3 linked regions of the Sphingosinicella sp. BN140058 genome follow. The protein of the gene in region 1 interacts with the protein of each later gene in a pairwise test. Links are inferred from orthologs where the notes say so. Each region holds a gene or a part of one and is shown on either strand. Other genes may lie near its edges. The genes, in order: ndk, ung and ETR14_RS22460.

Evidence for each region.
Region 2: the proteins of ndk (region 1) and ung interact in binary tests that used the Escherichia coli proteins (3 or more experiments, as listed by UniProt). The link is inferred for Sphingosinicella sp. BN140058 from one-to-one orthologs.
Region 3: the proteins of ndk (region 1) and ETR14_RS22460 interact in binary tests that used the Escherichia coli proteins (3 or more experiments, as listed by UniProt). The link is inferred for Sphingosinicella sp. BN140058 from one-to-one orthologs.

What each region holds. Positions count from the first base shown.
Region 1 is NZ_CP035501.1:5,246,354-5,255,992, reverse strand. Bases 4,655-7,586 are described here. They hold ndk (nucleoside-diphosphate kinase), read right to left. Parts: upstream 6,366-7,586; coding sequence 5,943-6,365; downstream 4,655-5,942. Other genes in these bases: ETR14_RS23815 (M20/M25/M40 family metallo-hydrolase), read right to left, coding at 6,694-7,586; ETR14_RS23825 (hypothetical protein), read left to right, coding at 4,934-5,860; ETR14_RS23830 (hypothetical protein), read left to right, coding at 4,655-4,934. Also shown: ETR14_RS23855 (RNA degradosome polyphosphate kinase), read right to left, coding at 1-285; ETR14_RS23850 (DnaA ATPase domain-containing protein), read right to left, coding at 282-911; ETR14_RS23845 (heavy-metal-associated domain-containing protein), read right to left, coding at 913-2,151; purM (phosphoribosylformylglycinamidine cyclo-ligase), read left to right, coding at 2,266-3,360; purN (phosphoribosylglycinamide formyltransferase), read left to right, coding at 3,353-3,985; more of ETR14_RS23830, read left to right, coding at 4,035-4,654; more of ETR14_RS23815, read right to left, coding at 7,587-8,220; ETR14_RS23810 (L,D-transpeptidase family protein), read right to left, coding at 8,330-9,639. UniProt on the Escherichia coli protein: Major role in the synthesis of nucleoside triphosphates other than ATP. The ATP gamma phosphate is transferred to the NDP beta phosphate via a ping-pong mechanism, using a phosphorylated active-site intermediate.
Region 2 is NZ_CP035502.1:261,269-270,741, reverse strand. The notes cover bases 2,762-5,527. They hold ung (uracil-DNA glycosylase), read left to right. Parts: upstream 2,762-3,648; coding sequence 3,649-4,407; downstream 4,408-5,527. Other genes in these bases: ETR14_RS27575 (hypothetical protein), read left to right, coding at 4,641-5,216; ETR14_RS27585 (AAA family ATPase), read left to right, coding at 2,762-3,609. Also shown: ETR14_RS27600 (hypothetical protein), read left to right, coding at 86-589; ETR14_RS27595 (hypothetical protein), read right to left, coding at 655-1,539; ETR14_RS27590 (RNA ligase family protein), read left to right, coding at 2,000-2,689; more of ETR14_RS27585, read left to right, coding at 2,677-2,761; ETR14_RS27570 (DUF6036 family nucleotidyltransferase), read left to right, coding at 5,625-6,278; ETR14_RS27565 (hypothetical protein), read right to left, coding at 7,054-7,293; ETR14_RS27560 (hypothetical protein), read right to left, coding at 8,067-9,032; dinB (DNA polymerase IV), read left to right, coding at 9,149-9,473. UniProt on the Escherichia coli protein: Excises uracil residues from the DNA which can arise as a result of misincorporation of dUMP residues by DNA polymerase or due to deamination of cytosine.
Region 3 is NZ_CP035501.1:4,964,817-4,974,381, forward strand. The notes cover bases 3,342-6,199. They hold ETR14_RS22460 (5-formyltetrahydrofolate cyclo-ligase), read right to left. Parts: upstream 5,115-6,199; coding sequence 4,569-5,114; downstream 3,342-4,568. Other genes in these bases: ETR14_RS22450 (DUF2185 domain-containing protein), read left to right, coding at 3,683-4,330; ETR14_RS22455 (DUF2842 domain-containing protein), read right to left, coding at 4,354-4,572; ETR14_RS22465 (cell division protein ZapA), read right to left, coding at 5,325-5,660; ETR14_RS22470 (hypothetical protein), read right to left, coding at 5,660-5,866; tkt (transketolase), read left to right, coding at 6,048-6,199. Also shown: ETR14_RS28585 (hypothetical protein), read right to left, coding at 1,461-1,763; ETR14_RS22440 (AI-2E family transporter), read left to right, coding at 2,103-3,308; more of tkt, read left to right, coding at 6,200-8,030; gap (type I glyceraldehyde-3-phosphate dehydrogenase), read left to right, coding at 8,032-9,039; pgk (phosphoglycerate kinase), read left to right, coding at 9,095-9,565. UniProt on the Escherichia coli protein: Involved in the removal of 5-formyltetrahydrofolate.

The sequences.
Region 1 (9,639 bases):
CTGCGACGGAGTCATGCCGTCCGCCGACGCCTCTTCGACGCCCAGGATCTGCTGGCCCTTGAGGCCGGCAACCCGGACCATGAAGAACTCGTCGAGATTGTTGCCCGAAATCGACAGGAAGCGGACCCGCTCCAGCAGCGGATGCGCGGGATTGCTGGCTTCGTCGAGCACCCGCCGATTGAACGCGAGCCAGCTCAGCTCTCGATTGAAATAGGGCTGCTCGGGCCCGAGCGGCAGCTCGTCAAGTTCGACCGACTCGGCAGAGGAGAGAGGGCCGTCGATCATGCCGCCTTCGCCCGCCGGATCAGACCGGCTTCGCCAAGGGCACGCTTCGCGGTCGGCACCGTCATCCGGCCGCCGCGGGAGAGAAGGGCACGATCGAGGGCATCCACGACCTGCTGAACGGCGACATAGGACCTTTCGATCCTCGGTACGATGAACTCGGCGACGTCGGGCGGCACCGCGATGCCGCGGTCGCCGAGCAGTTTGACGATCAGATCGGCGATCAGGCCATCGTCGGGCGCCGCAATCTCGATCTGCGGGGTCGCCGCAAGGCGGGAGCGCAGATCGGGGAGCGCGACGCTCCAGGCGGGCGGCGGGGCGTCGGCGACGATGAGCAGCGGTCGGCGCGTCTCCTGCGCATGATTCCAGGCGTGAAAGATCGCTTCCTCCTCGTGCCGCTCGGCATTGTCGAACAGCCGGCCGCCCGTCTTGCGCACGAAGATGCGGCCGATCAGACTCCGCCCCGATTTGCGCGGACCGGTCAACAGGGTGGCCATGACCGGCCACAGCGTCCAGCGCTTCAGATGATCGAAGGCAGGCCGGTTGGCATCAGACAGGAGAAAATCCTCGTCGCGATCCGCCACCGGCCAATCGAGCGGAAGCGCGATCTGGCCAGCCGCCGGAGCCACGTCACTCGCCCCCGCCGCGACTGATGCGCAGGCTCGATCCCGAGCCTGAGACGCGCCAGCCCTGCGCCTCCAGCGCCCGCTGGAAAGCGGCCGAGTCGCCCATATAGGTCACCCGCATCACCGACGTTCCGCCCAGCGCCAGACTGGTGGTCAGCGCCGAAGTGACGCCGCCGATCCGGCTCACCGACAGCTCGGCACGATTGACCGCCGCGGCATTGGGCGTGTCGACCTGCAGGCTGAAGCTGGTGGCGACCGCAGTCGGGGTCGTCGGCGTGTCAGTCGGCGGCGGCAGCGACGGCTGTGTGGTCGCGACCGGCGCTTCCGGCTCGAACTCCTCGATCGGCGGCGGCTCCGGCACCACCAGCGAAGGATCGGGGGCAAGCTGCCCGCCCGCGAGCGCCTGGCTGTAGATCTGATCCAGCCGGCGGACGCCCTCGTCGAACAGGCGCGCGATCGACGCGCCGTTTTCCGCCTTGAGCTGCACACGTCCCAGGATCCGATTGTCGGGCCCCGCGCGGGCCACGAACATCGCCGTCGCCGGTCCTCCCGGATAGAGGCGGTGCAGATGGACTTCCGGGACGATCACGTCGGCCGCGCCATATTGATCGAGCAGCATCCGCCACCAGCCGCGCCCTGGCCGGCGGGTCTGCGAGACGTTGAGCAGCAGCGGATCGATCCCGGAGCCGGTGGGGCGCACATAGTCGACCGGGCTGTTGACGGTGCGAAAGCGAGCCCAGGCCTTCTGCCATTCGGTGCGCGATTCGAAGCTCTGGAAGGAGGACCCGGTCAGCATCACCGGGATCACCAGCATCGGCGCCGAGCGCTGCACCGGACCGCTGACCCCAAGCAACTGGCCGGTTCGGGCGCGGTCGAACAGCACGCCCAAGGTCGCGATGTAGCGCTTCGGGCCGATCTGCTCGTTTTCGACGACGATGCCCGAGACCATTCCGTTCAGGGTCGAATCGGGCAGATTGGGCGCTTCGGAAATCGGCCTACCGTTGGTCTTCGCCCAGAGCGCTCGCCACGCCTTGGCCTGCGCCTCCCGCCATCCCTCCTGCCGCGCCTTTTCCGCGGTGGGGCCGGCGACGTCGACCTCGACACCGGTCACTTCGAACGTGGAGGCGCTGTCGATCGGCGGCACGCCGCGGTCGGCGCCTTCGAGTTGGGCGTAAACGGCACCGCCGGCGAGGAGAGTCGCGACGAGACCAAGGATCAGGGGCAGACGGGGAAGACGCTTCACGCCCGCCTTTTGGCCGCTCGGGCGGCGAAATCCAAGGGGGATGTGGCCGAGGTCGCCGGTTTCGACCAACCGCCTCCCCTTCCCCTTCCCTCGATCAAAGTCTAAGCGGCGCCCATGAGCGAGGGTGAAAGCTATACATACGCCAAGGCTGGCGTTTCGATCGCGGCGGGCAACGCTTTGGTGAAGGCGATCGCGCCGCTGGCGAAAAGCACGGCGCGACCGGGCGCCGATGCCTCGCTTGGCGGCTTCGGGGGCTTCTTCGATCTGAAGGCGGCAGGCTATCGCGATCCCTTGCTGGTCGCGGCCAATGACGGCGTCGGCACCAAGCTGAAGCTTGCCATCGATTTCACCAGGCACGACGGCGTCGGCATCGATCTGGTGGCGATGTGCGTCAACGATCTCATCGTACAGGGCGCCGAGCCGCTGTTCTTCCTCGATTATTTCGCGACCGGGAAGCTCGAGAGCGGCGTTGCCGAGCAGGTCGTCGCCTCGATCGCCGACGGATGCCGTCAGGCCGGCTGCGCGCTGATCGGCGGCGAGACCGCGGAAATGCCCGGCATGTATGCCGCCGGCGACTACGATCTCGCCGGATTCTGCGTCGGCGCCGTCGAACGCGACGAGGCGCTGACCGGCCATGCTGTGCAGGACGGCGACGTCATCCTCGGCCTCGCCTCGTCCGGCGTGCATTCCAACGGCTTCTCGCTGGTGCGCCGGCTCGCCACGGACAAGGGCTGGAAGCTCGATCGCCCCGCTTTGTTCGATCAGGACGTGCTGCTGGTCGAGGCGCTGCTCGCACCGACCCGGATCTACGTCAAATCTCTGCTGCCGCTGGTCCGCGGCGGACGAATCGCGGCGATGGCCCACATCACCGGTGGCGGCCTGCTGGAGAACATCCCGCGCGTCCTGCCTGACGATCTCCACGCCTTCGTCGATGCCGATGCCTGGCCGCAGCCCCGACTGATGGCCTTCCTCCAGGCACAGGGCAATATCGAGCCTGAGGAGATGGCGCGCACCTTCAATTGCGGAATCGGCATGGCGGTCATTGTCCGTGCGGAGGAAGCGGCGGCGGTGAGCGAGGCGTTGGAAGCGGCCGGCGAAACCGTGCTCCGCATCGGCCGGATCGCTACCGGTCCCAAGGGCTGCACGGTACGCGGCTCCGGCGGAACGTGGTCGGCCCGGGGGGACTGGACCGCGACCCACAATGGCTGAGCCGGACGGGCCGGCGCAGGCGGGTCGAGTCAGGGTCGGGGTGCTGCTGTCGGGCCGCGGCACCAACATGGCTGCGCTTTCCGAATATCGGCGGCGGCAGGAGCGATCCTACGATCTCGTGCTCGCCGCCTCGAACGTTCCGGAGGCGCGAGGGCTCGTCGTCGCACGGACGCTCGGGATCAAGACCTGGGCGAAGAGCCACAAGGGGATCGCGCGCGAGGAGTTCGACGCGCTGCTCGATGCCGAACTCCGCAAGCATGGGGTCGAGCTGATCGCGCTTGCCGGCTACATGCGCCTGCTCTCGCCCGGCTTCATCCGCAGCTGGCAGGGCCGGATCGTCAACATCCATCCCTCGCTCCTGCCGCTCTACAAGGGGCTCGACACCCACGCCCGCGCGCTCGCCGCCGGAGATCAGTGGGCGGGTTGCTCCGTCCACATCGTCACGGAGGCGCTCGACGACGGTCCCGTGCTCGCCCAGGCCAAGGTGAAGATCCGGGAGCGTGACACCGCCGAGACCTTGGCGGCGCGGGTGCTGGAGGAGGAGCACAAGCTCTACCCCCAGGCGCTCGATGCTTTTGCCGCCCGCTTCCGGGACGGACTGGCGCCGGAGGCCGACCTCGCTTAAGCGTCGAAGCGCTGGACGGGGGAACAGTGATCGTGACAGGCGTAGCCGGGTGAGCGGCCATCTCATTCACATCGGCTATGCCAAGGCAGGCTCGCACTTCGTGCGCCACTGGTTCCGGGCGCATCCTCAGCTCGATTTCATGCACAGCGGCATCGCGGGCTTTCGCAACGTGTTCGACCTCGCGCGGCGGAGTGTCGAGCCCAGCCGCGATGTCAGATGGCGAGTCACCAGCGCCGAGGAACTCGCCTCCCCGCGGCCCAACCTGCGCGAGATCGTGTTCGATCGCGACTGGGGCGGACCGATACCGGAGGCGCAGGCCAGGGCCCGAGACATCCTGGCCGAACTTTTCCCGGGCGCGACCATATTGCTCCTCACCCGCGGCTTTCGCACTTTGCTGCTGTCGGGCTACTCGGAATATGTCCGGGAAGGCGGCGATCGCGACTTTTTGGACATGCTCGCGCGCGGGAACGGCTCGGGAGATCAGCGGGGCGAGCATGCCTGGAATTACGATTATCTGATCGGTCTCTATCGCGCGGCGTTCGGCGAACGGGTGATCGTTCTTCCCTACGAACTGCTAAGTGCCGATTCTTCCGCATTTCTGCGCGTGCTGGAAGCGCGCCTCGGCGTCGACAGGTTCGAGCTCCCGACCGAGCGGCTCTATCCGTCGCTCTCGCCGGTCGAACTGTGCTGGTACCCTCGGATCACCCGCGTCGTGCGCCGTCTCCCCCTTCGCGGGCGCGTTCGCGACGCGCTGTACCGGCGCTATGTGCGGGGCGTGACCAGAAATGCCTGGGCGCGCCCGATCGGCGTGCTGCAACGGCTTTTCCCGCGCACGCCGGTCACCGACTCTCTCATTTCAGATGCCAATGTCGAGTTCTTCCGCGGCCGCGCCGACAGCCTCAGGCACGATCCCGTCTATGCGCCCTACGCCCAGGAATATCTGTTCTGATGCGGGCCGGTCCAGTCCATGGCGAGCCCCGTCACCTGATCCACATCGGTTTCGCCAAGGCCGGATCGACCTTTCTCCAGCGCTGGTTCGCCGCTCACCCGCAGATCGGGTATGTAGAGGGTGGGATCGCGGGCTATCGCGACCTTTACGACGTCGCCAGGCAGAGCGCGGAGCCCGTTGCCGGGATCCGGTGGCGGGTCTCGAGTGCGGAGGGGCTGGCGACCCCACACCCGTTCGTGGGTCTTCGCGACATCGACTATCGGCGGATGCATGGCCTGCAGCTGCCAGAGGCGCAGGCCGAGGTCTGTCGCACGCTCGCGGCCCTCTTCCCCGATGCCTCCGTGCTAATGATCACCCGCGGATTTCGCTCGATGATGCTGTCGAGCTATTCGCAATATGTCAGGACCGGCGGCGCGGACGAATTCTTCGCCCTGCGCGAAGGCTTCGGGTCGGAAGGCCATCCGAGCGCCCATGCCTGGGATTATAGCGGTCTCATTCGCCTCTACCGGGCTGCCTTCGGCGACCGCCTGATTATTCTTCCCTACGAGCTGCTCCGCGATGATGCGGGGGCGTTCGTCGAACTGCTGGAGGCGAAGCTTGGCCTCGATCCCTGCCCACCTTCGGTGGAGCGGGTGAATGAAGGCCTCTCCGGCATCGAGATCCGCTGGTATCCGCGCCTGTCGCGGCTTCTGCGCCGATTGCCCATCGGGCGGCCGTTGCGAGACCGCATGTTCATCCAATATTCGCGGGCGGCGACCGCCAACCGGCTCCGCCCCCTGATCCGGCTGCTGCAGTGGATCCGTCCGGCGGAGCCGGTCACGGGTGCGCTGGTCAGCGACGATGTGCTCGAGCGCTTTCGCCCCAAAGCGGAGGCGCTGCGGGGCGATCCGCTCTACGCGCCCTACAAGGACGAGTATCTGCTCTGATCCAAGGAAAAGGCCGGCCCGGTTCAGAACCGGACCGGCCTTGTCAGAAGCGCACCAACTGGTGCGCCGACGCCGCGGCGTCTCAGCCGACGATTTCCTCGGGCTTGAAGAAGAAGTCGATCTCGATCTTCGCATTCTCCAGGCTGTCCGAGCCATGGACCGAATTGGCTTCGATCGATTCGGCGAATTCCTTGCGGATCGTGCCGGCGTCGGCATTGGCCGGGTTGGTCGCCCCCATCACTTCACGGTTGCGAAGGACGGCATTCTCGCCTTCCAGCACCTGAACGACGACCGGGCCCGACGTCATGAAGGTGACGAGGTCGTTGAAGAACGGACGCTCCCGGTGAACGCCGTAGAAGCCTTCGGCCTGCTCGCGAGACATCTGGATCCGCTTGGACGCGACGACGCGCAGGCCGGCTTCCTCGAGCTTGGCGGTGACGGCGCCGGTAAGATTGCGACGGGTCGCGTCGGGTTTGATGATCGAGAAAGTGCGTTCGGTCGCCATGCCGTGAAGCTCCATGATTGGGGTGAAGAATTGGCCGGCGCTTTAGAGGGAGAATGGCGCCGGGGAAAGAGGGGGCCTCCGGAAGGATATCTCACCGCGGGCCTACGTACTTATGCTGCAGTGCAACAAACGCACTCGCAGGCTAAATCGTTGCATTTGCGCAAGGACGCGACCCGCGCCACATGCGCCGCGATTTCCAATTCAATCAGGTGCTTGTCATGCTTAGTCTCGTCGTTCTTGCCTATCGTGCCGTCTCCGGTCGCCTGCAGCTCGACAGCGCCGGCGCGCCCACTCTCTAACGGCTCGACGGCTCGGCGCATCCTGCGCTTCAGGCCTGCGCCGCCACCTCGTAGAGGAGGTCGACATAGGCCATGGTCTGCTCGGTGATGCCGGCGATCTTCGGGTTTGCGCTTTCGATCACGAAATATTCGTCCGGTGCGTGCGCGCCGGCGCCGCTGCCGAGGCCGAATTGTCCCGCCGGCAGGCGCAGCGGATCGCCGGTGAACACCACGCCGGGCCATGAACCGGCATTTCGGACATTGAGCGCCCAGGTCACGCCCGCACGGGTGAGCACTGTCTGCTGCGCCTTGATCAGAGCGGAATCCTCCGGTGTCTGATTCGGCCCGTACCCGCCGGTGACGTTGATCTCGATGTCCGGAAAGCCGTGCTTTTCGAGATGTCTCTTGAGCTTGGCGACGCTGTCGTCCCTGGTCATGTCGGGTACCAGGCGCATCTCCACCTTGGCGACGGCGCGGTGCGGCAGGACCGTCTTGCCGCCCGGCCCGGTATAGCCGGCGACGAGACCCTGGATGTTGATCGTCGGCTGCTCGGCGAGCCGGACGAGCGACTGCTCCCAGCTCTCGTCTTCGATCCAGCGTTGAACGCCGAGGCTCTTCTTGGCATCGGCTTCGCTGCTCTTGCGCGCCGCCTCGGCGATCAGCGCCTTCTGCCGGGCGGTGAGCGGCTGCACGCGATCGAAGAAGCCCTCCACCGCGGGGGTATGCCCATCCGGCTTGATCAAGGTGTTCAGCGCCTGAACGAGGCGCCAGGCCGGGCTGTCGACCCTGGCGAACTGGCTCGAGTGGATGTCCTGCGCCGGCCCCCTACCCCACCGCGCGCTGCTCGACACGATCTCCATCTCCACGGCGCCCTTGGCGCCCAGGCTGATCGTCGCATTGCCGTTCGGCGCCTGGCCGGCGGTCGGAATGATCACGCCGACGCACTTCTTCATCGTCGCGGTGACTTCCGGGTCCTTGATGGCGTTGAGGAAATTGGGCGACGCGATCTCCTCCTCGCCCTCGGCGATCAGGGCCAGGTTGACCGGGAGTTTGCGCCCTGATGCCTTGAAGGCGTGGAGAGCGGCGAGGAAGGCGCCTTCCGGCCCCTTCTGATTGACGGCGCCGCGTCCCATGATCACCTTCCCGACGCCGGGCCGATCGACGATCCGCGCCTCCAGCGGCGGCACCGACCACTCGGCCGGATCGAACTGCTTCACGTCGTACATGAAGTAGATGCCCATCCATTTGGGCGCGCCGACGTCCAGGGTGGCGAATACCGCCGGAACACCGCCGGTCGGCACAGTCCGGACTTTCTGGAAGCCGGCCTCGCGCGCAAGCGTCGACATGTAGGCGACGCCTTCCTCGACCTTGTACTTTTCGGCTGCGATGGTCGGATTGCGGATCCAGTCCTGAATGCGCGCGATCGCGGCCTCGCGCCCCTGTTCGGCGGCACGGCGAAGCGCCGCCATGTCGCCGGAACGCGCGGCCAGGGCCAGCCCGGGCGCGAGCGCCGCCGTCCCGACCGCAGCCGCCTGCAAGAGGGTACGCCGGCTCGTCCGAATGTCGTTCTGGTCCATCGAGTCCCCGCCTCTTCTTGTTTGTCGACAAGAGACGGCAGACCCTCGGCGAGGTCAAGGCACGACAATGGCGGCAAAGCGGAACGGGACGGCGCACCGCCCCGGCCTCTCAGCCTCCCGATGCCGCGGAGCGCTCCTCGGCCGTCGCGTAGCGGTTCACCAAAGCGGCGTCGCGGGAATAGGGATCGGCGCGGAACTGCACGCCGTCGGCCACGGCCTCGGCCGTCAAATAGGTGATGTACACGGGAACCGGTCGATCGAGTTCGACATCCTCTTCGACGTTCGGATCCTTGCCGGTCGGCATCGCGCCGAACAGCCAATCGGCGAGGCGCCTGGCATCCTCGACCCGGACGCAGCCGTTGCTGAGCCAGCGATCCTGTTTGCCGAACAGAGACTTGTCGTTGGTATCGTGAAGATAGATGCCGAAATCGTTGGGCAGCATGAACTTAATCGCGCCCATCGAATTTCCGCGCCCGGGCAACTGACGAATGCGCAACTCGGTCTTGCGGTCGGCAACCGCCTGCCAGTCGACGCTCGCCGGATCGACAGGAGTGGCATCGTCGGTCCAATCGGACAGGATCTCGTATCGCTCGGCCTTGATGTGGCCGAGCCCCTCGCTGAGCACCTTGGGCGCAACCAGGGTTTGCGCCAGATCGGCCGGGACGTTCCAATAGGGATTGACGCTGGCGTAGCGGATCTGCGCGGCCATCATCGGCGTGGCGGAAGCCGCCTTACCGACGATCACCTTCATGCTGTCGCGTACGTCGCCGCCTTCGACCATGAACAATCGCGCAGCACCGACGTCGACGATGACGTAGCGCCCCTGCTCGTCGGTGCCGGGAAGGCTGCGCGCGCGATCGAGGTTCAGCATCAGCACGCGCTCGTAGTAGGCCGCCCCCCGGTTGAGGGACGCGATCGTCCCCTCCCCGGCGATGCCGTCCGCCTTGATCGCGTGCACCTGCTGATAACGTTTTACCGCTCGAGCAAGCGCATCGTCATAGGCACTGCCCGCGGCGACGCCGAGCCGCTCGCGCAGCAGCGCCACCCGCTCGCCCTTGGCGCCCGGCTTCAGCACCGGACCGGCGGGGATCTGGATCTGGGGGAGGCTGCCCCAGCTCGCCCGGTAGCGGACCAGGCCGCGGCGCAGCTGCGTGTAGACCGGGTTTGCGGGCAGGAAGAGGTCGGACGCGGACCCCGCCTCGGCCTCGAGCCCGATCTCCTTCAGCAGGCCCTCCCGCTTGTGAACCGCGGGTGCGATCTCCGAATCGACGAAGATCATGTCGACACCCTGCTGGACGCTGGGCGGTATTTCGACCGGTTCGATGGGGCGGCTGTCGCGGCCGATCGGTGCCGGTGCGGCGATTGCGGACGCACTCACCGTCAGCAAGGCGAGAAGAACAGGCAGGCGCTTACGATTCA
Region 2 (9,473 bases), on another replicon or contig:
GAAACCTGCGGGTTAGACCTTGCTTTTCAAGCCCTTTTCCTGTCAACGACAGATCGGAACAGAACCAGATCAGGAGGTGCGGAAAATGGCGAAATCGGCGATGAACGTAGGCCAGATCTTGGATCGCTTGGCCGAAGTTTCCTCCCGTCCCCGCGCAGCGTTCATGATCCTCACTCTTCTAGCTGAGCAGGCAAGCCCGTCGGGAAAAGCTGGGCCCTTCGTCGAGGATGAGGAGGAGCGGCTGCCGCTGCGCGAATTCATCGGCAAGCGCCTGGCCCGTATTTCCGGGCGCGACACCCGTCGCCGGGCACTCGAGCTGCGCGTGCGCGCCGAGCTCAAGGACCGACTCCCCGACGATCTCCTCGAAGCTCAGGAGATCGTCGATCGCCACGTCACGGAGCGCGTGCGCGCCTCGGGTGCGGACAATTTCAGCCGCGTCGCAAGCGAGTTGGAGAAGGCGGGTATCCTCACCCGTCACTACGAGGGCTATCGCACGAACCACGCCAACAAAGGTGGCCAGCGGCACCTCGCTTGCGTCATTGATCCTGAGATCTCCGCTGCGCTACGCCGGCGCGACCGGCTCATCTAAGTGCGGGCCAGGGTGCGAGTTCCACTTCCACGTGAGTCTCGTGCCGGTCGCGATGATCCGGCGCCTCAGCGGTCAACCCAGCGGTGCTCGCCCTTTCGAAGGTTGGCATCGTTCCACCGGGTTTGGCAAAGGTCAGGATACTCATTGATCTGCTCCTCAGCGTCGCGCTGTGCGTCGGCCCTCGACAGGCCACTTGATCCAATGACCCGCGTGGTGCCCCACCGATCCTCATTTCCTGGTTTCCAGCAGTCCAATTCAGCTACCGCTAGGTACGTCGCCGGCTGGTCCGACGAGCGCGGCTGCTGCGAGGCATTTCTCTTGCGCTCCGCCTGATCACGGCGACATTCACGCCTGGCTTTCTCGCCGTATTTACGGCCCTTGCGGTCACATGGACCCTCGATGAAAAGACGAACGCTGTTCTTGACGTTTCTCGCACCTCTCTTGAACCAGCGCTCCCCCTCCGCCTCCCACCTCTCGCCGGTACGTTCCAGTTCAGCTCCAACTCGATCAAACGTGTTTCTCGATTTCCTCTTCCCTTTCGGCGGAGGAGGAAACATGACCTTCTTGGGTGGGCAGTACGCTGGCAACAATTCGAGGTCGATCGGCGCATTGACATACCTTTTTTGCTCGGCCTTGACGGCCGGCGGGACTGGCTTCTTGGCCGCCTTCGCCGCGGCTCTCGCTGCAATCGTGGACCGCTGAGCAGCGGCCCTCGCTGCTTTGTTCGCTTCGCTCACTGCGGCCTTTGCTGCGGCGTTCGTGGCTCGATTGTCCTCCTTGATCTGCCGATACAATGCGCGACACAGGTACATCACTTTGGCGTCGTACCCTCGAATCATCTTGGGAGAAGTGGGCGCCTGTGTTCCTCCCACGGGAGCAACTACCGTGGCTGGAACTGCTATGCTTAGCAGCGCAGCAGATGAAATGGCGACTATCACGCGGCCTAACATGACAACCTCCGACACACATTGAAGTCCGGACGCCGGTACTCATTGACCAAAGAACGCACTCCGAATGACTATATAGTAAAAACATCGCGCGGCACAGGCGTCAAAGATCCGGGACAACCGCTAAACTTCGCCCACGCGAGAGCAGGCCAGTGTTTCACGGTTCCGGGGCGCGTTGGGTGATGCGGGAAGAAACAAAAGAGGAAAGCCCCAAGGCAATCTGTCGCCCATGCCAACACAGCGGTCCAGCGCCTCAGGCAGGCTCCCGGCCGATCTCAGTACATGCCGACAGGCGAGCACAGGCTACAATACGCCTTGGCCTTGCCGATCCCGGGCATCCCAGCCGCGCTCGCGGGTGAGATTGCGCCCATCCATAGACGCGCGGTACACACGCGCCGATTTTTCGCATACGATTTGACCCGCGCTCGTCCGAGCTCAAATCAACAACACAAAGGGCCGGAGCGTGGCGCCGATCGATCTCAAGTACCCTCGTTCATACCACCTGCCGCAATCGCCAGGCCTTCAGAGCGACGATCGGCGGCTCCCGACCCTCGCGCCATTCGCCGGCCGCCGTGTCATCGTCACCGAAAAGATGGACGGGGAAGGGACCACCCTAACCCGCCTCAAGACATACCCTCGTTCCCCCGACGGGCGGTACCATCCCTCGCGCGACTGGATGAAGGCCTATCACGCACGGAAGGCGATCGACATTCCGGAGCTATGGCGGATCTCTGGCGAATACATGTTCGCGTTACACTCCCTCCCGTACACCCGTGAACTGGGCAACGCTCTCCCCAGCTACTTCCTGGGTTTCGGCGTTTGGGACCAAACCAACACGCTGCTCGGCTGGGACGAGACAATCGAGGCCTTCTCGCTCCTCGACATCACACCAGTCCCGGCCCTCTACGACGGACCGTATCACGACGGCCTCGTCGACCAGATCGCGAACACGATCGATCCGACCCGACAAGAAGGTTTCGTGCTGCGCGTCGCGGACCCGATCCCATACCCAGCCGGGCCCGGCGACTCCGGCCGGTTCTTCGGATCCCTGGCCAAGTGGGTTCGCCCCCGGCACGTCACGACCGATCGTCACTGGATGTCGGGTCCGATAGTGGCCAACGAGCTGATGGAAGGCGTTTCATGCGTGCCGTAATCTTCGACCTGGATGGGACCATCTTCGACCCCGGTCACCGACTTCATCATCTTGATGGCGAGAAGGACTGGGAGGCCTTCTTCCGAGCTATGGGCGACGATCCCCCCATCGAACCTATCGCGCGGCTAGCGCGCATGCTTTATCACAACGCACAGGATCGCCGAGACATCGACGCGGTCCTGATCGTCACAGCGCGGCCGGAGCGCGAGGACTGGAGCCGGATGACGCTGGACAGTCTCCAGCTCCACGACATCCCGTACACCGCCATATACATGCGCGGGGAGGGTGACATGCGACCCGACCACCAGGTGAAGGCCGACATCCTCCAACGCATCCTGGACGACGGTTACGAGCCGCTGCTCGTCGTCGATGACAGGCCCAGTGTCGTTCGCATGTGGCGCGAACACGGCATTGTGACCCTGCAGTGCGCACCGGACGATCCGGGCGCCAGCGCTTACGCCGGCGAAACGCTCCTCCACCTTCTCGTTGGGCCATGCGGGGCGGGCAAGTCCAGCTACGCGGCGAGCCATTACCAGCCACACGAGGTCATCTCGACAGACGAGCTGCGCATGCAGCTCTATGGAGATCTCGGCCATGCACCCGAAGCACTGGCGCGTGTCTGGAAGCTCGCCCACGGGCTCATCCGCGCTCGCCTCGATGCGGGCGTCTTCACCGTCCTCGACGCGACAAATCTGAAGGCCGAGGACCGCCGGCGCGTGCTTGAGAACCTGCCTCGCGGTGTCTTTGCGCGCTACGTGGTCATCGATCGCGACCTGGCTGAAAAGGAGCGGGACCGCGGCTGGCGATCTGAGGAGCTCGTCCTCAAACAGCATCGGCTGTTTCGGAAGGAGGAGAAGGCTATTCTCGCCGGTGACGAGCATCCGTTCGTAACTGTCGCCGACAAGCGTCGCCGGCGCTAAGCCGCAGACCTGTAACGAGCGTCGTTCGGAGCTACCACAATGACTGCACCGCACCAGATCCCACCGTTCCTGCGCGAACAAGTCACGCGACTGGACTCCTCGTGGCGCGATGCCCTCGCCGTGGCTCTCGAGGCAGCCACGCTGGCGGACCTGGGCGCTTACATCGCCGATCGGCAGAAGGCCGGTTTCCGGGTCTACCCGCCCCGCGGCGACTATCTCCGAGCGCTCGAGCTGACCCCTCTTCAGGACGTCCGCGTCGTCATCCTCGGTCAGGATCCCTATCCTCAACCAGGAAGAGCCCACGGTTTGAGCTTCAGCTTCGCCACCCCTGGTCCGCCGATGCACTCCCTGCGGAACATCTTCGTCGAACTCGGACGCGACCTGGCCGTGCCGTTCCCCTCACACGCGAACCTCGAGAGTTGGGCTCGCCAAGGCGTGCTCCTGCTCAACACTATCCTGACCGTGGAAGACGGAGACCCGAAGTCCCACGCCGGCCGAGGTTGGGAGCCCTTCACCGACGCAGTTATCCATGCCGTCGCCAACCACGGGAACCGCGTCGTCTTCATGCTCTGGGGAAATGATGCCCGCGAGAAAGAAGCCGTCATACGCGCTGCAGCTCCTGACGGCCGGCACTGCATCCTTGCGACGAGCCATCCCTCCGGCACCGGAGCCTGGCGCGGCTTTCGGGGATGTGGCCACTTCGGCCAGGCGAACGCCTACCTGCGACAGCACGGGCGCACGCCAATCGAGTGGGCTCTCCCGGAAGCTCGCACTCCCGACCTGTTCGCTAGTCTGTAGCGCGGACGCGCCAGACGTCTTGCACCGCACCGGAGAGAACGCCGGCCGCTTGGAACAGCAGCCTACGCTTCGAGGGGCTGCTCACCGACGGCAGATTCGTATCGATCTCCGCCTTGACTTGAGACAGCCCCTCGCAGCACGCGCTTGTAGTGCGTCAGGCGCTTTTCCGTCATCCCGTTGCGCGCGCCTGGAAGCCATCATATGTCGGTTCACCGGGGGATGAGGGGGGAAGCATGAAGCTGAAGCTGATTATGGCAGCCGTGTTCGGAACGGCGGCGAGCTCCGCTATTGCGGCGGACGCGCCGACGACTGTGGACACCGTACGCGGTCAACTCTCGATAAGCTGTCGGCCTGCTGGTGGCGAATTCGATGGCCGCTACGAGTACCGCCTTGCCGGCAAACTGGTGCCAGGCCTCAGCAGCGATTGCTACCCCGGCGCCGCGACAACCTATATTGTCGTCGACCAGACGTTTCGAACAAGTCGCGCCACGACGCTCCTCATTCTGGAGGGTCAAGCAGCCGCGTCCCAGACCGTCAGAGTCCTCGACATCCCGAGAGTAGGGGACGCTTCCGTCCTCGATATGCTCGGCGGCGACGGTCATGCTCTAGTCCAGAAGTCCGAGACGAACTACCGTCTGACCGCTCCTGGAGGCGGATTTGTCACTGAGAACGGTGGCAAGAGCACCTGGACCTGCTCGATCGAGATCGACTTCGCAGCAGCTAAGGCCGACGGACACCTCGTGGTCCCGTACGATCCCAAAGTCCCCGACTCCGTCTGCGGGGCGCGGCTCCAGCGCATACGCTTATGAAGGGTGCCAGAATGGCTTTTCCTGGAGAATTCGCTACATTGATCGCTTGAGACTGTTGTTGGGAAAGGAGGCGGCTGTGAGCATCGAGGTTCAGACATCTTCAGCGACGCACCGCACTCTCGACAGTCACGAAATCTCTGAGCGCGCTCGCATTCTCTCCCACCGGATCTACGCTCGAGCACTCCGCACGCGGCCGGCGCTCCTCGATCGCGCCCGAACTCACATCGATCAGTGCATCGCGACGGAGCCCACTGTTGGGCATCGTCTGTGGCAAATCCTGCTGCGGCGCGGTCTGGACGAGATCATCGAGCGCATGACCGAGGACGACGACGCTGGCCGTCTACTGCGGTCGAACAGCCCGTTCTCCACTCTCATCGGCGTCACCAACCCGAGGACCAGGACCAAGCTATGGCGGCAAGCCCAACAAGGCCGATCGGTCGGGACGACCTCGTCCGGGCGATCCGCAGCGTAGCCAAGCTGTTCGAGACAGACACGGTCTACGTCATCGGCAGCCAAGCGTTGCTCGTCGCCCGCCCAGACGTAGACCGGAGGCTCCGATTCAGTCAGGAAATCGATTGCTACCCGGCCAATGCCGCCAAATGGCCTGACGAGCACGAAGGGCAGGAAGCTTCGGAGGCCATTGCCAGTCTTTTTGGAGAAGGCTCAAACTTCCACCAATCCTTCGGCTTCTTCATCGATGGCGTTGATGAGACGACGGCCATTCTCCCGGCTGATTGGCGGGATCGAAGCGTTCACCTCAAAGTCGCAGGCGAGGACGGCCGCCGGATAACCGCGATCGCTCCGCACCCAGCGGACATCGTAGCCGCCAAGCTAGTTCGCGGCTCCGAGAAGGACGTCATTTTCGCTTCCCTCTGCTTCGGCGCCGGTCTCACGACGAACGCCGCCGTCAAAGCGTCTCTCGCGAAGGCGGTTCCCCCGGAGCGGCTGGCAGCCTGTTTGAAGAAGGTGGACAAGGCCTCGCAATCCAAGAACGACCCAGACCGCGCAGCCGGCGGTCTCACCGACGATGAGCTGGCGGCCATGCTGGACCGCCGCCGTTAGGCCGTCTGCTGGGCCACACGGACAACCGCAGCCGCAGCCGCAGCAGTCAACTGTCAGTGGTCGTCCCTGAGCTCTCAGCGAATGCCGCCTCCAAGGCTGCTGCCAACGGAGAGGTTTTCGCTCGCTGCTTACGAGCCAGCCGATTGTAGAGAGCGCGGCCCTTCTCCTCCTGCCAGATCTTTCCCAGCTCCCGGACCGCTTTTTCGTTCGCCTTGATCTGGGCTGCAACCTTCTGCTTGCTCGCCTTATCGGCTTTCTTCCGTTGCTCCCGAAGCGCAGTGCCTGAGGATCCGACACCTCCCCGTCGACCCTTCGTCTTCGTGATCGACCCGAACCCCAACAGGGTTCCGCCCCCGGTGTACTGCCCTTTGCCCATTCTCGTCTCTGCTGTATCTGGAGGCGCTCGCCATCCTACGGCGAACAGCGTCCGGGCCACCCTTCCGATAGCCCGGTTCCGGAGCAATCGAGACCGTGTCAGTCCCGATCGCGAACGTTGTCATTCGTCTTTGAACTTGTGCGCCCAGAGATAGACTGCGCCCATCAGGCCGCACGACGCAACGACGGCCACGTCGTTGCTCCAGCTCTCGGAAAAGAGCTTAAACAAAGTCAGAGACCATGCAGCCGACAACGCTCCATACCCAGCGTTCTTCCACGCCCCCGGGCTCCTGAGAACCGAAGGCTTATCCCTCACGTCCAACACACGCCCCCTGCATATCAACGAAAACACCCGCAGCGCTCGCACTCGTGACTACCGCTCGCGGCGCTCTCGTCGCGGTCAAATCCAGGTCTCCACAACGTGTGGCTCATCCTCCGGGGCCCGATCGAGGCGCACAAGACCCGGCTGGATCCGCTCAAGCTTTCCCCTCACTTCGTCGAGCGTGCTCCCGGTCCAAGCCTCCGGGTGGACCGTGATCGTGCGGTCCCTGTTGGCAGTCTGTGCACGGAGCACGTATTCCACCCCCGGCACGTCCGCCGGACGATGATAGATGACCCAGACCGTAAGCAGCTCTTCCACGCAGACACTCCATCGTGCGACCCGCCCCCCACGCGTGGGATCGAGCGGTCGAAGTATCAACAGCTCCCCGCGTTCGCCAACCTATTCCGCAAAGCATCCAGATCACCTGGACGCTTCTGAGCTTCGCAAGACTGCGCGCCAGACCTGCCGGGCGCAGACATTGAGCTGGTCGACGCCCACGGTGCCCTGCAGGGTTGCGGGGACGCGGAACGCCGAGTGCGGAGGAGCGTTTTCTTTGGGCTAGTAGCGCTGCTGTCCTCTCGGGGGCGTGAGGGCGTTGCAGCACTCGCGACGCCCTGCTGCACGGCGGTGGGGCAGGGCGTCTACACATTGGCCAGCTTCATGGCCTCTCCTCGTTTCGGCGATCACGAAGGCCTAAACTGGGCGTGCTTTCTTCGGCCCGCGTGCGTCGCCAGGGATCGTGAGGTAGCTGCGCTACGGAGGCCGTCATCGAAGTGCTGGATCCAAACAACGACACTCTGAAGAGCTGGGCTGCTTCACGGGCCGACATGAGGATAGTCTGCCCGTGCGGCAGGACGATCAACATCCCTGCCAATCAGATCCTAGCCCGCTTCCGCGAAGATGCACCTCTCGACGCAGCCCGCTCGCGCCTGCGTTGTCTCACCTGCGGTCAGCGGGGGCAAGCGACCATGACCCCGGTGCCGCGCCTAACTCGGCAGTGAGGCCGCCGGCGGTGTCTGCCGATGCCGGCTCTACCCCGCGGCCATCCGCAGTCGGACCGTTTTGTCGCTGCCGACGACATCCGGCGTACCTCAGACAAGCACGTGGAACCTCGTTCGCATCACGGTCTCGAAGACATCGTCATTCATCTCGTTAGAGAACTCGATCCAGCTCTTCAGACCCTCATGCACGTCGTCCGTTGAGATGTGGCTGAGAGGCTCCATATCAGCGTCGAAATCCCTCAGAAGCGAGGGCCCGGCTCCCTTACTACTCGCCTCTCGCGCTGCGCGGCTCACACGATCAGACGTTTGGTTGATCCCGAGAGACGTCCGCGCCGTCTCCCAGGCTCTGGTCGACGAGCAGATAATGCCCGATCGATGAGCAAGCAGAGCAAGATTGTCGAGGCGCCAAGCGAGCATCGCACGATACGCTTGTATCGAGTATCTCTCACCGCTGGCTATGTTGGGCTCCTTGAGCTGGCCCTTGATGAAGTACCACATCGCCGAGTCGAACGGAGACGAAGCAGACATATAGGTGATCACGTATCTTGGCTCGATGAGTGCAGACCCTGCGAGCTCATTGAGATCGTTCATTGCGCTCTCAAGCAGAAGTAGCTCTGCGCGATCCCGCTCAAAGAGCGCATCAACCAGCGCTACCGCCATGTACACTTCGTCGAAGCTGCTCCCACTGGCTCGTGTCGCTACAGCATCCGCAGCGAACTCGAGAGCTTCCTCCCGCGCCATTTCGGTCGCCTCGATCGATTGGATCGCCCGCGCCCATTCAAGCGGCTCCGTGACCTGGCCGGCCATCGCCAAACCGTAACGTTGCCAATGGGCGGCCCAACCCTCGTTCGTCGACGTTACGTAGCGGCCCAGCGTTGCGACGCGGTCCGCAAGCCTACCGGTTGCACCGGCCCGGCTCATCAAGTCCGCTCCAGCGAGACAGCCCAATACAGCGGCGCGCGCCATGCGGGTCTCCGGCCGAGGGAGTCGTGCGAGAACGCTGAAGATTGATTCCAGGTCAAACGGCTCTTCGCCGTCGTCATCGTCATCTTTCAACGGGCACCCCCTCGCTGCCGACACGACTACGATACGATCACCATTACCGCTTTTGATCAAGTGTCCGCCACATGTTCGCGCTTTGTGCTAGCCCTCAATCACGCTAATCTGCCCGTATGTCAGCCGCCGGATGTCGCAAAATTATCCACGTCGACATGGACGCCTTTTTCGCGTCTGTGGAGCAGCGCGATGATCCATGCCTGCGGGGCAAGCCGCTGGTCGTCGCGGGCGCTTCCCCCCGGAGCGTTGTCGCCGCCGCAAGCTACGAGGCAAGGGAATTCGGGATCAGATCCGCCCTGCCCACCATGGCGGCCAAACAGCGCTGTGCTGAGTTGCTGATCGTTCCTCCTCGCTTCGACGTCTATCGCGAAGTCTCGCGCCAAATCCGATCAATCTGTGCGCGGCACACCCCTTTGATCGAGCCGCTGTCCCTCGACGAGG
Region 3 (9,565 bases), 280 kb from region 1 along the record:
CAGGTACCCCCCGCGACCGCCACCGCCAGCGCTGTGGATGGCGCGCGGCGGCGGTCGCGGGTCCCCCCTATGGACTACCGGGACAACCTGCTATGCTGCGGATGATAGCTTTAGCTATGGCATCAGTCGAAAGATCGCATTACGATCTGCCGATCGCCCTCGGGCTGCTCGCCGCGATGGGCGCGATCGATGCCGAGATGCTCGCCGCCTATGTTGCGGTCGGCGAGCTCGGCCTCGACGGCCGTATCGCGCCATGCCCGGGAGTCCTGCTTGCCGCGCTGCACGCATCGGCCTCCAATCTGGGGCTGATCTGCCCGGCGGCGCACGGACCGGAAGCGGCGTGGGCCGGCGATGTGGAAGTGCTCGCCGCACCCGATCTGATCGCCCTGCTCAATCATTTCCGGGGCTCGGCGATCCTGACCCCGCCGGTGCCCGGCGTCGCGGACGCGCCCGAGTCGGGCCCGGACCTGCGCCAGGTAAAAGGCCAGGAGACAGCCAAGCGCGCGCTGGAGATCGCGGCGGCGGGCGGGCACAATCTGCTGATGATCGGGCCGCCCGGCGCCGGCAAGTCGCTGCTCGCCGCCTGCCTGCCGGGCATCCTCCCCGAGCTTACGCCCGCCGAGGCGCTGGAGGTGACGATGATCGCCAGCGTCGCCGGTGACCTGAGCGACGGCCGGTTGATCCGGCGGCGGCCGTTCCGGGCGCCGCATCACAGCGCATCGATGGTGGCGCTGGTCGGCGGCGGCCTGCGCGTCCGTCCGGGGGAGGTGAGCCTCGCCCATCTCGGTGTGCTGTTCCTCGACGAGCTACCCGAGTTCCAGCGGGTCGCACTCGATTCGCTGCGCCAGCCGCTCGAAACAGGTACGGTCAGCGTCGCCCGCGCCAACGCCCATGTCACCTATCCGGCGCGGGTGCAGCTGATCGCGGCGATGAATCCGTGCCGCTGCGGCCATCTCGGCGATCCGACCCTGGCCTGCTCGCGGGCGCCGCGTTGCGCCGCCGATTATCAGGCGCGCGTTTCCGGGCCGCTGCTCGATCGCATCGACCTCCATGTCGAAGTGCAGGCGGTCGCCGCGGCCGACCTCGTCCTGCCGCCGCCCGCGGAAGGCTCGGCCGAGGTCGGGGCGCGGGTGGGCGCGGCCCGCGCCGTTCAGACCGCGCGCTATGCAGGGGAGGGTGTGCGCAGCAATGCCGAGGCGGACGGCGATCTGCTCGAGCGGGTGGCGACCCCGGACGAGCCCGGCCGGCGGCTGCTCGCTCAGGCCGCCGAGGCGATGCGCCTTTCCGCACGCGGTTTCCACCGGGTGCTGCGGGTGGCGCGGACCATCGCCGACCTTGCGGGCAGCGACGGGGTGGGGCGCGTCCATGTGGCGGAGGCGCTGAGCTACCGGCGGCAGGCGCCGCGCAACTGAGCGGATAGCGGTGCTTGGAGCCCGTAAGCGCGCGGCCCCAGCGTCGGTTCAGCGCCCATAGAACAGGGTGATGCAGACGAGAAGACCGACCGCCAGTCCGGCGCCGATGAATTTCCAGTCAAGCCTCGACAGCGAGCGGCGCAAGCGCCGCTTTCCCGATTCGCTGATCATAGTGATTCCCCCGTTAATCAGGAATTTGCACGGGGTCATTGCGCTTGCAAGGCAATTCATCACTGCGTCAATAGTATGACAGGACGCGGTTCTCCGGTTGCAGCGATCTGCAAAGGCCATGCCGAGATCGATGTTTCGGAAGAGGGGGACTGGCGTCTCGCGCCGGCGGCGATACGCCATCCTCCGGTTGCAGGCCGCGCCGACCTCGGCTAGCAGGCCTCGCGTGCCCCTGTGGCGGAATTGGTAGACGCACTCGACTCAAAATCGAATGCCGCAAGGCGTGCCGGTTCGACTCCGGCCGGGGGCACCATCCGCTTTCGACGATGCTGCCGGCTTGATCCGGCATGATCCCGCGGCCTTCTTCGATGCTCTTGCGACTCCACGTGATTTCCGCGCGCCGCTTTGTTAGGCATTGCGGGAGCGGCCCATGCGCGCCGTCCAAAGCGTGCGCGGGACGCTTGGCGGACCGAGGGCGCGAGGGATTCGCGGCGCGATCCGCGGCTTGAAGGGCGTAGGCGAATGAACAGGCTGGAGAGACCCGAACTTCCGATCCGACAGGATTCGGCGGCCGCCAAGGCCCCCGACCTCGATGTGCACCACGAGGCGGAGGCGATCGCCTATCGCCGCGACCGTCTGCTCGCCGCCCTGACTCTCATCGCAGGCGCGGGGCTTGCCGTCGCGCTGCCGTTCGCCCTGCGTGCCGGCGCTGAATTCTTCCTGCCGGTCACCGCCGCTCTGGTCGTCGCGATCGCTTTGGTGCCGCTGCTCGAATGGCTGGAGCGACGGGGATTGCCCTCGGGCCTCGCCGCCTTCGCCTGCCTCACCCTGTTCGTCGTCGCCGCCAACGTCGCGATCGCCTCGATCGTGCTGCCGGCGGCCGAATGGGTGCGGTTGCTGCCCGATCGAATCGGCCGGATCCGCGACACGCTGCAGCCGGTGCTCGAAATCTATTCGGATCTGGAGCGGTTCATCAACGACATCGTCGAGGAATTCGGCAGCTCGGCCCATTCGGCGCGGACGGTGCAGCTCGAAACGCCCAATTCGATGCTCGACATCATCGCTACCTCCGCGCCGCATGCCGCGATCCAGATGTTCTTCGCGTTGCTGGTGATCTTCTTCTTCCTTTCCGGCTGGACGGCGATGCGGCGGAGGACGATCGTCGCGCGGGCCAGCTTCGACGGCGCGATGACGACGGCGCGGGCGATCCAGCAGGTGGTCGATGCGACCTCCACCTATCTCGGCACGATCACCCTGGTGAACATGGCGATGGGGCTGGTCGTCGCCTTCCTGCTGTGGATGCTGGACATGCCGACCCCGCTGATGTGGGGCGGGATCGTCGCGGTGCTCAATTATATCCCCTATCTCGGGCCGATCGCCTCGGTCCTGCTGCTCGCGCTCGGCGGCCTGATGGCGTTCACCGATCCCTGGTACGCCTTTCTCCCGGCGGTCGCCTTTGCGATGATTCACCTGATCGAGGCCAATGTGGTGACTCCGATGCTGGTCGGGCGGCGGCTGACAATCAATCCGCTGCTCATCCTGGTCGCGCTGAGCTTCTGGGCCTGGGTGTGGGGCACGACCGGCGCATTGCTTGCCGTGCCGCTCCTGATCATCATGAAGACCGTGCTCGATGCCGCCGGGCGGCCCGACATTGCCGGCTTCCTGTTCGAGGAGGGGACGCTGACCGGCACCCATCACGAGGAGCACGAAGAAAATCGCGCTCCGTAAAAATACGGCGCCCGATCGTGTTGACAGGTTCGGAACCGTCCCGTAGTGGCCCCTCCAACGCGGGTGTAGCTCAGTTGGTTAGAGCGCCGGCCTGTCACGCCGGAGGTCGCGGGTTCGAGCCCCGTCACTCGCGCCATTCTCCAGGAGACGCAGTCGCTTAGCGACGCTCTCCTGGACAAATGGCTCCCTCATTCGAGGTCGAGCAAGCGTCCCGAAGGGACGTTTTCATCAAACCTCAGCATGTCTTCGGGTATTCCGCGCGCGCAATCTTGTACCAGATCGGTTACAAGGGACGCGCGGATCGAGCCAAATACGTTGTTGCTGAAAGCCTTGGCGGCTTCATGATCCCGAACAAATCGGGTGAGAGGATGAGAATGTCGGACGCGTTCGTGCTCCTCGATCCGCAGGCAATCGCCGCAGACGCCCCTTACACCTTCTTCCTGCCCGCACCGGAACAGTATGCGGCGATCGGCCCGGGTGACCAGGTGAAGCTGATGTTCGAACATGCGCCGGAGGCGCAGGACTACCAGGTCGAGCGGATGTGGGTGACCGTCACCGCAGCGGACGGGCTTGTCCTTCACGGCACGCTCGACAACATGCCATACGAGCCGAACGCCATTCTCAAGTTCGGCGATCCGATCGTCTTCGACCGCCACCATGTGATTGCGATCCGCTGGGATCGTCCCGAGGCTGCGCCGCCTTCGCCGCCGTCCCGCGAATATTGGTCGCGTTGCATGGTCGATCAGTGCGTGCTCGACGGCACCGAACCGGTCGAATACCTCTATCGCGAGACACCGGATCTTGGGGACAAAGGCGACGAACACCCGGACAGCGGCTGGCGCCTGCGCGGCCGGATGGGTGATGCGACCGACGCCGAGATCGAAGCCCGTGCCGCCGCCTATGTCGCGCTCGGCACCGTTCTCAACCGCGACGACAGCTGGCTGCATCTGGTCGACGCCCCGATCGGCGCCGCCTTCATGCGGGATTTCGAGACCGGCCGATACGATCCGGCGGAGGACTGAGGAGCCGCGCCGTCACCACCTCTTCAGCGGCGCCATTTTCCCGTCTCCATCCAGCGGAGCAGCGGCTTCAGCGGCAGGATCCAGACGATCCCCGCGACGATGAAGTACAAGGCGAGCACGGGCCACGGCCAGCCCGCCATCAGGTCGGCGACGCTTGCAACGATTACCGCCCAGAGCGTGATCAGGGTGAGGATCAGGCCGATCCCGGCCGGTTTGCGCCATGTCGGAGATGCGGGAGTCATCGGCAGTCGATCCATTCGCCGGGGGTTGCGATCGCGTCGAGGGGGACGTCCCAGGGGTCCGGATCGAGATTTTCGGAAACGATCTGGAATTCCCACGCGACGCCGATCGTGAACACCGGCCCGCCTTCGCGCAAGTGAGCAAGGGCACGATCATAATGGCCTTTGCCGTGGCCGATCCGAGTGCCGCGGCGGTCGGCGGTCACTAGGGGAACCAGCACGACGTCGGGGGCCAGCGCATCCGCCGACGACGGCGGTTGGAGGACGCCCCACGGGCTCGCCTCAGTAGCAGGTGCCTCCCGGAACAGCATGCGGGCGTCGCGATCGAGGAACCAGGGAAGCGCCGCGCGCTGTCCCGTACCGAGCCGCTCCAGGGTGGGATAGGGGCTGATCTCCGCCTTGAGCGGATGGTAGCCGGCGACGATGCCGGCGCCGAGCAGATGGGGCAGGACTCGCTCCGCCAGCTTGGCCTCGAGCTCGGCGCGCAGGCTGTCGGTGAGCGAGGCGGCGTAGAGCCGCCGTTCCGCCAGAGCGCGGCTGCGCATTTCCGATTTTGGACTCACGCTCGGCTCCGGTGCGGGGGAGTGACGGGACCGCCCTAGCCGTTTGCTGGAATATCCTCTGACGCCAGAACGTCAGGTGGGGACCATGTAGACCGAACCAGGATCCGGCCAGGGACAGCCCCCTAGGATGTCTTTATCGCCTCAGGGATGTTCGCTAAAGCTCGTACATGGCAGTGCCCGTCAGGGCTCTATCTAGGATGGTTGCCCCGTCTCCTCAAGGGTGCGAGCGACCTTTTCCATCCGCTCGGCAAGGCGTTCCAGCGCATCGGCGACGTCGTCGTCATTGGTCTCGAACAAAGCGGCATCGGCGGGCGGCGCGTGACCGGCGCGGCGTTCGAGCACTTCGTCGGCGAGCAGCAGCGAAGCGAACAGCAATTGCCTGTTTTCGCCGAGATTGCCGAGCGCGCCGGCGGCGTCCTTCGCCTTGCCGTCGACGATCGCGGCCACCGAGCGAAGATGGTCTTCTTCACCGGTGCGGCACGCGATCGAGTAGCGGCGGTTGCCGATCTCGACCTCCACATTCGGCATCACACTCTCCCTTGCGTGTCCAGCAACCTGTCGATCTCGCCGATCGCGCCTTCCACCTTGGCACGAAGAGCGAGATGATTGCGGCGGAGAGTGTCCACGTCCTCGGCGCCTGGGGCGGGCGTGCGGCTTGCCACGGCGCTTGCCTCGATGCGTGCAAGCGCACGCTCGAGCCGGCCAAGTGCAGCGGTCGTTCTTTCGCGCCCCATCAACGCCTTGTAGCACGTTCCGGCGCGCGGGGGAAATGGGTAGCGGCCGCTGAACCTTTCCGTCCGCGCACCTCGGTGTTGACGGGGCGGCTTCCGCCTCTAAAGGAGCGGGCGAGCGGGGCGCATGCCGGGGAGCCTGCCTCGCCGGCCTTCCGGGGTGCTCCGACCAGTGGGAAACAGCATGGCCCTCGAACCGAGACTGCTCGCCAACGCCATTCGCGCCCTCGCCATGGATGCCGTCCAGGCGGCCAATTCGGGACATCCGGGAATGCCGATGGGCATGGCCGATGTCGCGACCGTGCTCTTTACCGAGCATTTGAAGCACGATCCGACGGATCCCGCCTGGCACGACCGCGATCGCTTCGTGCTGTCGGCCGGTCACGGCTCGATGCTGATTTACGCGCTGCTGCACCTGACCGGCTACGAAAAGCCGACGCTGGACGACATCCGCAACTTCCGCCAGCTCGGCAGCCTGTGCGCCGGGCATCCCGAGAATTTCCTGATCCCGGCGATCGAGGCGACCACCGGTCCGCTCGGCCAGGGACTCGCGATGGCGGTCGGCATGGCGATCGCCGAACGCCATCTCAACGCCGGCTTCGGCGACGATCTCGTCGATCACAAGACCTGGGTGATCGCCGGCGACGGCTGTTTGATGGAGGGCGTCAACCACGAGGCGGCGGGGCTTGCCGGCCATCTCGGCCTCGGCCGGCTCAATGTCTTCTGGGACAACAACCATATCACGATCGACGGATCGACCGATCTGTCTACGTCCGAAGACATTCCGGCGCGGTACCGCGCTTATGGCTGGCACGTCGTCGCCTGCGACGGCCATGATTTCGACAGCATCCGCGCTGCGATCGCCGAAGCGGTCGCCGATCCGCGGCCGTCGCTGATCGCCTGCAAGACGATCATCGGCTGGGGCGCGCCCAACAAGATGGGCACATCGGCGACCCACGGCGCGGCGCTTGGCGTCGACGAGGTGGCGGCGGCGCGCAAGCATCTCGTCTGGGACAGCGAGCCGTTCGAGATCCCGCAGCCGATCATGGACGCCTGGCGTGAGGCCGGGCGCCGCGCGGCGCCGCTGCACGAGGAGTGGCGGGTCCGCCTCGCCGCGTCGTCGCAGCGCGAGGAATTCGTCCGCCGCATGGAAGGGCGGCTGCCGGCCGACACCGGCCTCGATGCGCATCTCGACGCACTCGCCGCCAATCCGCAGAAGATCGCGACCCGTAAGGCCTCCGAAATCGCGCTCGAGGCGATCAACGCGGCCTTGCCGGAAACGATCGGCGGCTCCGCCGATCTCACCGGCTCCAACAACACCAAGACCAAGAAGCAGGCGCCGCTCACCCGGGACGATTATTCCGGCCGCTACATCTACTACGGCATCCGCGAATTCGGCATGTCGGCGGCGATGAACGGCATGGCGCTGCACGGCGGCGTCATTCCCTATGGCGGCACCTTCCTGGTCTTCTCCGATTATTGCCGGCCGGCGATCCGGCTGGCCGCGCTGCAGCGGGCACGCTCGATCTTCGTGATGACCCACGATTCGATCGGCCTTGGCGAAGATGGCCCGACCCACCAGCCGGTCGAGCACGTCACCAGCCTGCGCATGATCCCGAACCTTGCCGTCTTCCGCCCGGCCGACGTCGTCGAGACCGCAGAATGCTGGGCCCTGTCGCTGGCTCGGCAGGACGGCCCCTCGCTGCTCGCCCTGACCCGGCAGAACCTGCCCCAGGTGCGGATCGAGCGGAGCGCCGAGAATCTGTGCGCACGCGGCGCCTATCGCCTCCGCGCTGCCGCGGCGCCGCGCCGGGTGGTGCTGGTTGCCACCGGATCGGAAGTCGAACTCGCGCTCAAGACCGCCGATGCCCTTGAAGGGCAGGGGATCGGTGCCGACGTTGTGTCGATGCCGTGCTGGTCATTGTTCGACGCCCAGGACGCCGCGTATCGCGCGGACGTGCTTCCGGCCGAGGTGCTGACCGTCTCGATCGAGGCCGGGACGACGCTCGGCTGGGAACATTATACGGGCCGCGACGGCATCCGCATCGGCCTCGACCGCTTCGGCGCTTCGGCTCCGGCCGAAGACCTTTTCCGCCGCTTCGGCTTCACCGTCGAAGCGATCGTGCCGCAAATCACCGCGGCACTCGAAACCAAGGGAGATCAATGACATGGCCATCAGAGTAGCGATCAACGGCTTCGGCCGCATCGGGCGGCTCGTCGCCCGCGCCATCCTCGAAAAGCCGGAAAGCGGTCTCGAGCTCGTCTCGATCAACGATCTCGCCGACGCCAAGTCGAACGCTCTGCTGTTCAAGCGCGACAGCGTGCACGGCACCTACAAGGGCGAGGTCCATGCCGAGGGCAACGACCTCATCATCGACGGCAAGCGCATCCACGTCACCGCCGAGCGCGATCCGGCCAAGCTGCCGCATGCCGCCAACCAGATCGACATCGCGCTGGAATGCACCGGCTTCTTCACGGACCGTGAGAAGGCCTCCGCCCATCTCACTGCCGGGGCGAAGAAAGTGCTGATCTCGGCGCCTGCGAAGGGCGTCGACCTCACCGTCGTGTTTGGGGTCAATGAGGACAAGATCGAGGCCGGTCACACGATCGTCTCCAATGCGTCGTGCACGACCAACTGCCTCGCGCCCGTGGCCAAGGTGCTGAACGACACGATCGGCATCGAGCGCGGCCTGATGACGACGATCCACAGCTACACCAACGATCAGAAGATCCTCGATCAGATCCATCCCGACATGCGCCGGGCGCGCGCTGCGGCGATGTCGATCATTCCCACCACCACCGGGGCCGCCCGCGCCGTCGGCGAAGTGCTTCCCGAACTGAAGGGCAAGCTGGACGGTTCGGCGATCCGCGTGCCGACCCCGAATGTCAGCCTGGTCGACCTGACCTTCACGCCGAAGCGCGACACCAGCGTCGAGGAAGTGAACGGCGTTCTCCGTGCGGCTGCCGAAGGCGCGCTCAAGGGCATATTGCAGTTCATCGAGGAGCCGCTGGTCTCGATCGACTTCAACCACGATCCGCACAGCTCGAGCGTCGACAGCCTCGAGACTGCGGTGCTCGAAGGCAAGCTCGTCCGCGTCGTCTCGTGGTACGACAATGAATGGGGCTTCTCGAACCGGATGGTCGACACGGCCAGCGCGATGGGCAAGCTGATCTGACTGACGAGGCGCCCGGCATTCCGGGCGCCTTTTTTCTGACTGGGATAAACGATCGATGACCTTCAAGACCCTGGACGACCTCGGCGACGTGACCGGCAAGCGCGTGCTGGTGCGCGTCGACCTCAACGTGCCGATGGCGGATCTGAAGGTCACCGACGACACCAGGCTGCGGGCGACCCTGCCGACGGTCACCGAACTCGCCGACCGCGGGGCGATCGTCCTGCTGCTGGCCCATTTTGGCCGCCCAAAAGGCGAGCAGCGCCCCGACATGTCGCTGTCGCTGGTCACCCGTGCCTATGAGGACGTCCTCGGCCGTCCGGTTCGCTTCATCGGCGATTGCCAGGGCGAACTCGCCGCCGCCAACATCGCCGACATGCAGGCGGGCGACGTCGCCATCCTCGAGAATACGCGCTTCCATGCGGGCGAGGAAAAGAACGATCCCGCGCTCGCCCGCGCCATCGCGGCGCTCGGCGATGTCTACGTCAACGACGCGTTCTCCGCGGCGCACCGCGCGCACAGCTCCACC